2 regions of the Paenibacillus sp. ALE3 genome follow, and region 2 is predicted to be linked to the other one. Evidence: predicted binding sites of a transcription regulator. Region 2 holds the regulator's gene; the other holds the start of a gene.
The links. Region 2 encodes NrdR, which represses ribonucleotide reductase genes. Its sites were predicted from a motif close to AACACNATATATNGTGTT; they were not measured.

Region 1 (4,422 bases), 160 kb from region 2:
TGTATACCTGTCATTGTTAGCATTCTCCCTTCAGCTTGCGAGATTCCCTAGAAACACACGTGAGATGTTACCGGAGAGTCATCGTATGCTTGACATACGGAAGCTGTATCCGTGAGGGCTTTGTCCAATCCTGTAAAGGTCTGAACCACGCGCTGGATACAGCTTCTAATGCCAAGCATTCATATCTATTCAAAATCTAATTTTATTTTATAGCTTGTTACCATATATGCATTAGATGGAGCAAGTGAGGCACTCTTCCACAGACAGTTTTTTGGTACGTGTGTAGTATAACGATTTAAGTCCTTTATGTGCAGCATACAGATAGCAACGTGCTAACTGACGCGTAGTCACGTCACTGTTCACATGAAGTACAGTCGAAATTCCTTGGTCCACGTGAGGCTGGATTTCAGCAATCAGATCAAGCACTTTGAATTGATCCATTTGATAAGCGGATTTGTAAAAGAATACATTATCCTTTTGCAAATACGGCATCGGATAGTAAGTCGTCGAATTCGCATAGGTACGAGTTTCGATCTGCTCAACAATTGGCATAACGCTGGACGTTGCATTTTGAATGTACGAAATGCTGGCAGTAGGAGCAATCGCCATACGATAAGCGTGGTACAGACCGTTCTTCTTGACATCTGCTTTTAGTTTGTCCCAATCCGCTTGAGTTGGAATATAAATGTCCTTGAACAGCTCTTGCACACGTGCCGTTGTTGGACGATAATCCGTGTTCAGATATCGGTCAAAGTATACACCTGTCGCATAATCTGACTCCTCAAATCCATAGAAGCTTTGTCCGGCTGCTTTTGCGATTTCCATACTCTTTTCGATGGAATGATAGTTCATCGTCATGAAGAAGGTACGGACAAAATCCTTCGCTTCATTGCTTTCATATGCAATCTTGTTCTTGGCAAGGTAGCCGTGCAGATTCATGACACCCAGACCAACGGAATGCATTTCACGGTTCGCTTTCGCAACACCTGGTGCATTAGCCACTTGGGTCATATCGCTGACCGAAGTGAGAGCAATCATACCCTCGTGAACGGACTCGCGGATTTTGCCGTGCTCCATCACATTTACAATGTTCAGGGAAGCCAGGTTACAGCTTACATCCCTGCGAATAATATCCTGTTGTCCATAATCGGCAATCTCAGAAGTTTCCTGTAGCTGGAAGATTTCCGTGCACAGGTTTGACATTTTGATTTGGCCCACGTTTTTAAGAGCATGCGCCTGATTTGCGTTACTCTTATTCATAATATATGGATAGCCAGACTCCAACTGAATCATGGCAATTTTCGTCAGCATATCACGTGCGCTCATTGCTATTTTTTTCTTCACTCGATCGTCAGCGAGCAGTGTATCGTACATTTCATCCAGATCCATGTCGTCCAAATGCGTTCCATAAGCCTTGAACACACTATAAGGTGCAAACACATGCAGCGGTTCATTATCTTGAGCCAGCTTGTAAAAGCGGTTGGGCACCAGCAATCCGATCGAAAGTGTCTTAAGGCGTACTCTTTCATCGGCATTAATTTTTTTACTATCCAGGAACTCCAGCACGTCCCATCCGAATATGTTGTAATAGGCAGCGCCAGAGCCTTTACGTTGACCCATTTGATCCGCGTAGGAGAAACCATCTTCCATCAGCTTCAGCACAGGCATAATGCCTTTTGCTGCGCCTTCTACACCTTTAATCGCCTCGCCGCGTGACCGCAGCTTCGACAGGTTAACCGCCACACCGCCGCCGATTTTGGACAATTGCATGCAAGTGTTCAATACATAGTTGATTGAGTTCAGAGAGTCATCCATTTCGAGCAAGAAGCAGGACACCAATTCCCCACGACGGCTTTTGCCAGCGTTCAGGAAAGTTGGTGTAGCTGGCTGGAGACGTTGCTCCATCATCGAGCGGGACAACAGGCGGGCCGTATCGGCGTTGCCGCGTCCCAAATGCAGGGCGACAGCAGCCACCCGGTCAGGGTAGTGTTCCAGGTAGACTTTACGGTCATTACTCTTCATTGCATAATCGGTATAAAACTTGGATGCTGCCATATAGGAAGGAAATTTAAAATTATAGCTATGAGTGATATGGAAAATATCATTAATTTCATCAGCCGTGTAGCTGTTATAGAAATTTTCGTAATAATCATTCTCAATCATATACAGCACTTGAGCAGCTGTGTCAGCAAACTTCAAACTCCGTTCTTGAACTTCCTTCATAAATTCTGCTACAGCCTCTTGGTCCTTTTCCAATTGGAAAAAGCCGTCTGTATCGCGTTTCATCAACATGTTGTTCAATTCAATATGCCGCAACTCGGCTCACCTCCTGTTTAAAACGCTCTACATCTCCGAACGTTCCAGATAATTCAAATTTGCTAATCACGGGGACATTATAATGGTCGGCAATCAAATCCGCACTTTTGGCAAATTTGTCACCCCAGTTACGGTTGCCGCTTGCAGCTACACCAACAAGGTTTTGTGCATTTTTTTTCAAAAATGAAGATACCCTCTCAGGTATCTGTCCAAACCCGGTTGTATATGTAATGAGTACGTAAGGTTCTTCTATGGTCATTTGTTCCTCAATCTGAACAGCCGGAAGCTTGAGCTTGTTTATAAATCTTTTTACATTGCCGGTCTTGGAATCATAAGCAATCAGCATGGTGTGCAACCTCCTTAACAATTAACGAAAAAAAGAAAACGGCATTGCCAAGAGACCCATCATAGCTGTAATCCCTTGCTGGCTGCGCCATTTAAGATTTTTGACTCTATATTTACATGTATTTTCATACCTTTATCTTCAAGATATCGGGCATAAATACGTTTTTTACACTATATTTAGAGTACAATCTCTATTTTATATCTATATATAGTTTTGTCAATCGGTCTAGAGAGGCTCAGAGGACCTAGATCCGGTGTAAGTCCAAGCAGGGTGCGGAAAAGAGCGAAAGAACTTTTTTTTCGTAAGTATGTTAAAAAAGTATTGGAGTTTTTAAGGCTGAGGATGTACCATTTGTCAATGGGCAATAGATTGGAAAATTTGCATTTTACTGTAGAAAGGATGAAGTAGATGGAAAGTGGTTTTATGGAGGGGGTGAACGTAAGGAGCTGGAGGTGAAGGATACGGACTTCGGAATGATTGTAATCGGGGATCGCGGGGAGGTTCATTATAAAGGTACACGTTTTCTGGAGTTTGTGAGATTAATGGGAGCGTAGAGGGATGGCGAGGTGTTAGAGTATTACCAGAACAAATACATATAGAGAGGAAGCTGACGATGCCACATATCATTGGAGCACGAATTGTTTTAAGAGAGTACCGTCAGGAGGATATACCTGATATCCGAAGATGGGTCAATGACCCGGAAATCACACATGGTTTAAGCGACGTATTTATCTATCCGCATTCACTGGCTAATAGTGAATCGTTTGTACAGATGATGATTGACGGCACCTCTGAGATCAAGGGCTTTATCATTGCTCATAAAGACACATTGGACTATATTGGACAACTCGATTTATTCAAAATCAACTGGGTGAATCGGCATGCCACCCTTGGAATTGTAATCGGGCGTGACGGTGACCTGGGCAAGGGCTATGGGCGGGAAGCAATCCGGCTGATACAAAAATTTGCGTTTCGTTCGCTGAACCTGCATCGGCTGGAACTGGAGGTGTATGCGTTCAATGAACGTGCATATCGTTGCTATCTGGCATGTGGCTTCAAGGAGGAAGGGCGGCTACGGGAAAAGCTATTCAGGGAAGGACAGTACTATGACATTATTCAGATGGGAATGTTGCGAAGTGAGTATGAGGCTGTAGAGAAAACGAAGGAATCCTGAAAGTGAGGCCACATAAGCTATTTTACTTCGTCAGCTTTCTGCAATTTTTTATGAGTGAAATCACGGGAACTACGCTTATTCTATTTCTATTAGCTAAAGGACTTTCTCTGCAAAGTGCGAATTTCTTGCTGGTTGTATTCTTTGTAAGTATTTTTCTGTTTGAAATACCAACAGGAGCTATTGCAGACAAATATGGAAGAAAGATTTCTGTTGTTATGGGACTTTGTTGTTTTCTAGTCTACAGTGTGTTATTCGTTTGGGCAGATCACATGTGCCTGCTTGTGTTCGCACAAGTCTTTGGGGGTCTGGCAATATGCTTGCAATCAGGCTCGTTGGAATCCTGGGCTGTGGAAAACAGCGATAAGCCGATGGAAGTTCTTTTTACAACCTCCAACAGTATACAGTACATTTCGGGATTTATTTGCGGTCTGTTGGGGGCCTTTCTCGCAACTTTTAACTATTCACTTCCCTGGGCAGCCAGCATTGTATCTATTATCCTGTGTATATTTCTATGCTGCTTTTATATGGATGAGAAGAATATTACCCATCGAAAAGCATCAACTACTCACATTAAAACGATTATCAG
Region 2 (4,422 bases):
GCTTTTGCCTTGATATTGATTGTTTTATATCAAAATTCCTACAAGATGACGGAAGAAAAAATACAAATTGCGACTCCCAAAGGAGTATTAACAGGTACACTGGCTTTGCCTAAGAACTACTCGGGAAAGATTGGACTGGTTGTTTTTGTCCATGGAGATGGTCCAATCAATGACACCTATGATGATGGATACAAACCACTGTGGGAAAGGTTCGCTTCTAAGGGCTACGCTTCCTTATCCCTGAATAAGCCCGGTATTAACGGCGCTCCAGGCAATTGGCTAGAGCAAAGTATGGAGGACCGAGCACAGGAGATTCGATATGCAGTTGCCTGGGCCAAAACCTTACCGATGATTGATAAGCACAAAATCGGCCTATGGGGGGCCAGTCAAGCAGGCTGGGTCATTCCGAAAATCGTTAAAGAGGAGCATGATATTGCATTCAGCATCCTTGTATCGCCGGCCGTGAATTGGATTACACAAGGGCAATTTAACACCAGGAAAGAGTTGGAACAAGAAGGAGCTAGCCCGCAGCAAATTAAAAAGAGACTGGACTACGACCAAAAGACTCTACAACTACTGAAAAAACATGCTTCCTATGAAGAGTACCTAAGCATGGCCGATCCTGAGAATATAATTCCCAAAGAAAGATGGAGCTTTATAGGCAAAAATTTTCGTTCTGATTCTACGAAAGAATTAAGCTACTTTAAATCTCCTGTACTCTTGGTGCTGGCTGGAAAAGATATGAACGTAGATGTAAAAGACACCGAGCGAGTATATCGCCAAAAGATATCTCCAGAGCTGCTGTCTGTCATTCATTTGCCTAAAGTTGACCATTCCATGATGAATGAACAAATCGCGCATTCCAAGTCCCTAACCTTCTTAACAGCCATATTTGCCCCAAGACAATTGGTGGATGATGAGTACCTGAAGATTCTTGCCGATTATGTCAGTCAGCATTAAACAATGATATTCTTTTTTTCCATATTTCTTTGGAATAGGCTAATGAAAAACCCATCGAAAAGATTCTTTCTACACCTTTGTCCTTGACTCTTTTTATGGCTTCATAAATAACGGCTTTTCCAAGCCCCATTTTTCTATATTTCGGTATCGTACCTACAGGCTTCAGTATTCCTATTTTATTTAGCTCGTCGTACCAGACAGTAGTGAAAGAAGCAACTTCATTCGCATCCGAAATTCTAAACCCGTTTGGTAATTCCAGCTTTACATCATGCGGTACATTCATATAGGACGTCGTTTCTTTCCCATCCTGCAAGATGTACCCTCTTTTTTTCAAAAGCTCCTTCAGTTGCTCTCCATCCTCGTTTACGATTATATCTAAAGTAGCTACATTCTCACCATGTAAAGTTAATTTCAATTCAATTCAGCATAATCTATTAATTCATTTAGAAATTCATTTGAAGGAACTCAACTCATTTGTAAAATACGAACTGCGTTGAAACAACGATCAAAGTACACTCACAAACAATGGGTTCTATTTATAATCAAACTCGATAAGCGCTCATTCAACCCCTACCTGTCCTTGGTTAGGCTGGGAACAGATCTATGAATAACAAAAAAAACGGCATTTCTGCCGTTTTTTCTAAAGAATGGACTCTCAGGGACTCGAACCCTGGACCAATTGATTAAGAGTCAACTGCTCTACCAACTGAGCTAAGAGTCCATATAAAATTATGGTGGAGCCTAGGGGGATCGAACCCCTGACCTCATCGCTGCCAGCGATGCGCTCTCCCAGCTGAGCTAAGGCCCCGTCACATGTAAGTGAATTAACGTTTCAAGCGACTTCTATATCATATAAAATATTCGACCCTGTGTCAATACTTTTATAAAAAAAATATAATCCTCTTCCCACCACGGCCCTAAAAAGATACAGTCAGCGATCAGTCGCTGTCTGTATCTTTGGATAACAGTGTTTTCAGTTCCTTCATAAACATATTGATGTCTTTGAACTGCCGATAGACGGACGCAAAGCGTACGTAGGCGACTTCATCCACAGGATAGAGCTGTTCCATGACTAGCTCACCAATCTGCTGGCTATCCACCTCTGTGGCTGCTGTGTTGCGAATAGCGTTCTCCACCTGAGATACGATCAGATCGAGCTGCTCGACTGAAACTGGACGCTTCTCACAGGCTCGAATGAGACCGCGCAGCATTTTATCACGGCTAAACTCTTCACGGCTGCCATCTTTTTTGATGACCATCAGTGGGGTCTCTTCTACCATTTCAAAGGTGGTAAAACGCCTGGCACACTGTTCGCATTCGCGACGGCGGCGGATGGACTTATTATCATTCGCTGGTCGCGAATCCAACACTTTCGTGCCATTGTAGGCACAATACGGGCACTTCATAATCTCATCACTTCCTTTTTCCAATAAATTCCCGAAGCTTTTTAGTAATAATTTTGTCGAAACGGATCATAATATGTTTACCACGTCGCGAGGAGGTGAACAACAATGGCACAAGGAAACAATGGCAACTCCAACAACCTGGTAGTCAGCAGATCCTCCGGTGCTCTGGAGCAAATGAAATATGAAATCGCTCAAGAGCTGGGTATCAGCATTCCTCAAGATGGATACCAAGGTAACATGACTTCCTATGAGAACGGTTCGATCGGGGGCTACATCACAAAACGCCTCGTAACGATCGCCGAACAACAATTGGCAGGTCAATACCAATAATCTCGGTAATAATCAAGAAGTAATACGAAAAAGTGTAGGGATAGGCTGCTAAAAACAGCCTGTCCTGCGCTTTTTTCATTTTAAAGCGAAAAGGCTCATATTGTCATTAACCTGTCACTTAAAACTCATTATAAATTTTTGTATATTGCCTGTAATAGTAGATGACTCGCTGTACATAATGCCGTGTCTCACCAAAAGGGATTTGCTTAATGGACTCTTCTTTGCCATCCCACACCCCTTGATCCAGCCACTCCTTAACTTTACCTGGACCAGCATTATATGCCGCTACGATGACCACAGGATTATCCTGAAACTTCATAGACAGGTTATGCAGATACCAGGTTCCCAGCTCAATGTTGGTGCCAGGCTCGTGCTTTACACTGTCCAGCGGGACCTTCTGAATCTGGGCACTGTCCATAATCCAATTGGCGGTATTCGGCATAATCTGCATAAGCCCCAGTGCACCCTTGTGTGACTGCTTGCTGGTTTTAAAGTTTGTTTCCACACGGATAATAGACGCCACCAAAAATGGGTCCACTTCATACGTCTGTGAATATTGCCGAATTTCATCCTTATATTGAATCGGGTAAAACCATGACATCCAATTGGAATTGAGGAACAGAATCAGGACAAATCCGACAAACAAAATGAGCAGGACTCTTTTCTTACGTAAAATGTTCATGCAAGTCCCTTTCGCTGCCAAAACTGATCAATTTGCCGCTTCGTCTCAGTCTGTGTTCCGCTATTATCAATAACAATATCAGCCAAACTTTTTTTCTGCTCGATATCCATTTGTGCGGACAGGCGAAGCTCGGCTTGCTCTTCTGTCAGACCGTCTCTAAGCATCAGACGTCGGAGCTGAATATCACGTGGTACATATACAACCATAATTTCCTCGTACAGGCTCTCCAGCCCAGACTCATACATTAACGGGATATCTGCCAAAACAAGCTTGTCCGGCTGCTCCCGTTCATAAGCTTCCATGCGCAGACGCATTTCCTCACGAATAGCAGGATGCGTAATATCGTTAAGTGCCTGTCGCTGAACAGGGTCTCCGAATACAATCTCTCCCAGTCTTTTGCGGTGCAGGGTTCCGTCACTGTTCACTATAGCTTGTCCAAAATGCTGTATGACCGCCGCCAGCACCGGATGCCCCGGAAGCATGACTTCCCGGGCAATGGCATCTGCGTCGATCAGCAGCGCACCCTTGGCGACCAAAAGAGCCGACACGGTGCTTTTTCCGGTAGCGATCCCTCCGGTTAATCCGATATTCATGCTCTTCACCTCATAACAGCTTCAATATGCCCATCATAATGAGTAATAATGCCGGCAATACACCGAGCGCCTTCATAAATCGAAATGCTGACAGGAAGAACCCTGCCTTCATACCAGCAATTAAAAATACACCACTGAATAACGTAATAGCCAGCGCAGTAGACAGGGGCTGAAAACCAAGCATGGCTGCACCTAATCCTGCTCCGAACGCATCGACCGATAATGCAATACCTAACCAAACCGCTTCGGTAGCAGATATACTGCCGGAACGGTCCATATCCGCAGCAGATGGGCTTCGAAGAATCCGAATAACAAGCCCCCATTTGCGGAACTCCAGCGAAAATAACGTTCGCTCCTCTTGCTGTAGCTCCAAAGAGGTTTCTGTCGGTAGGCCTTTTCCTGAGCTGCTTAGAGACTCTGTATTGGCATCCTCTGCACTTTTTTTCTCCGC

Region 1: a site for NrdR is predicted at 2,829-2,846, ahead of nrdI (class Ib ribonucleoside-diphosphate reductase assembly flavoprotein NrdI). Genes of this name have one in related genera too.

The regions. Positions count from the first base shown of each region.
Region 1 is NZ_CM134214.1:3,184,052-3,188,473, reverse strand. It holds gene nrdF (class 1b ribonucleoside-diphosphate reductase subunit beta) at 1-14, opposite strand, end outside; gene nrdE (class 1b ribonucleoside-diphosphate reductase subunit alpha) at 232-2,316, opposite strand; gene nrdI (class Ib ribonucleoside-diphosphate reductase assembly flavoprotein NrdI) at 2,303-2,662, opposite strand; gene ACXHJ2_RS13810 (DUF2500 domain-containing protein) at 3,115-3,216, shown strand; gene ACXHJ2_RS13805 (GNAT family N-acetyltransferase) at 3,276-3,836, shown strand; gene ACXHJ2_RS13800 (MFS transporter) at 3,839-4,422, shown strand, end outside.
Region 2 is NZ_CM134214.1:3,339,699-3,344,120, forward strand. It holds gene ACXHJ2_RS14630 (alpha/beta hydrolase family protein) at 1-960, shown strand, start outside; gene ACXHJ2_RS14635 (GNAT family N-acetyltransferase) at 947-1,375, opposite strand; tRNA gene ACXHJ2_RS14640 (tRNA-Lys) at 1,609-1,681, opposite strand; tRNA gene ACXHJ2_RS14645 (tRNA-Ala) at 1,693-1,768, opposite strand; gene nrdR (transcriptional regulator NrdR) at 1,899-2,366, opposite strand; gene ACXHJ2_RS14655 (alpha/beta-type small acid-soluble spore protein) at 2,472-2,696, shown strand; gene ACXHJ2_RS14660 (lytic transglycosylase domain-containing protein) at 2,815-3,378, opposite strand; gene coaE (dephospho-CoA kinase) at 3,375-3,971, opposite strand; gene ACXHJ2_RS14670 (MntP/YtaF family protein) at 3,982-4,422, opposite strand, start outside.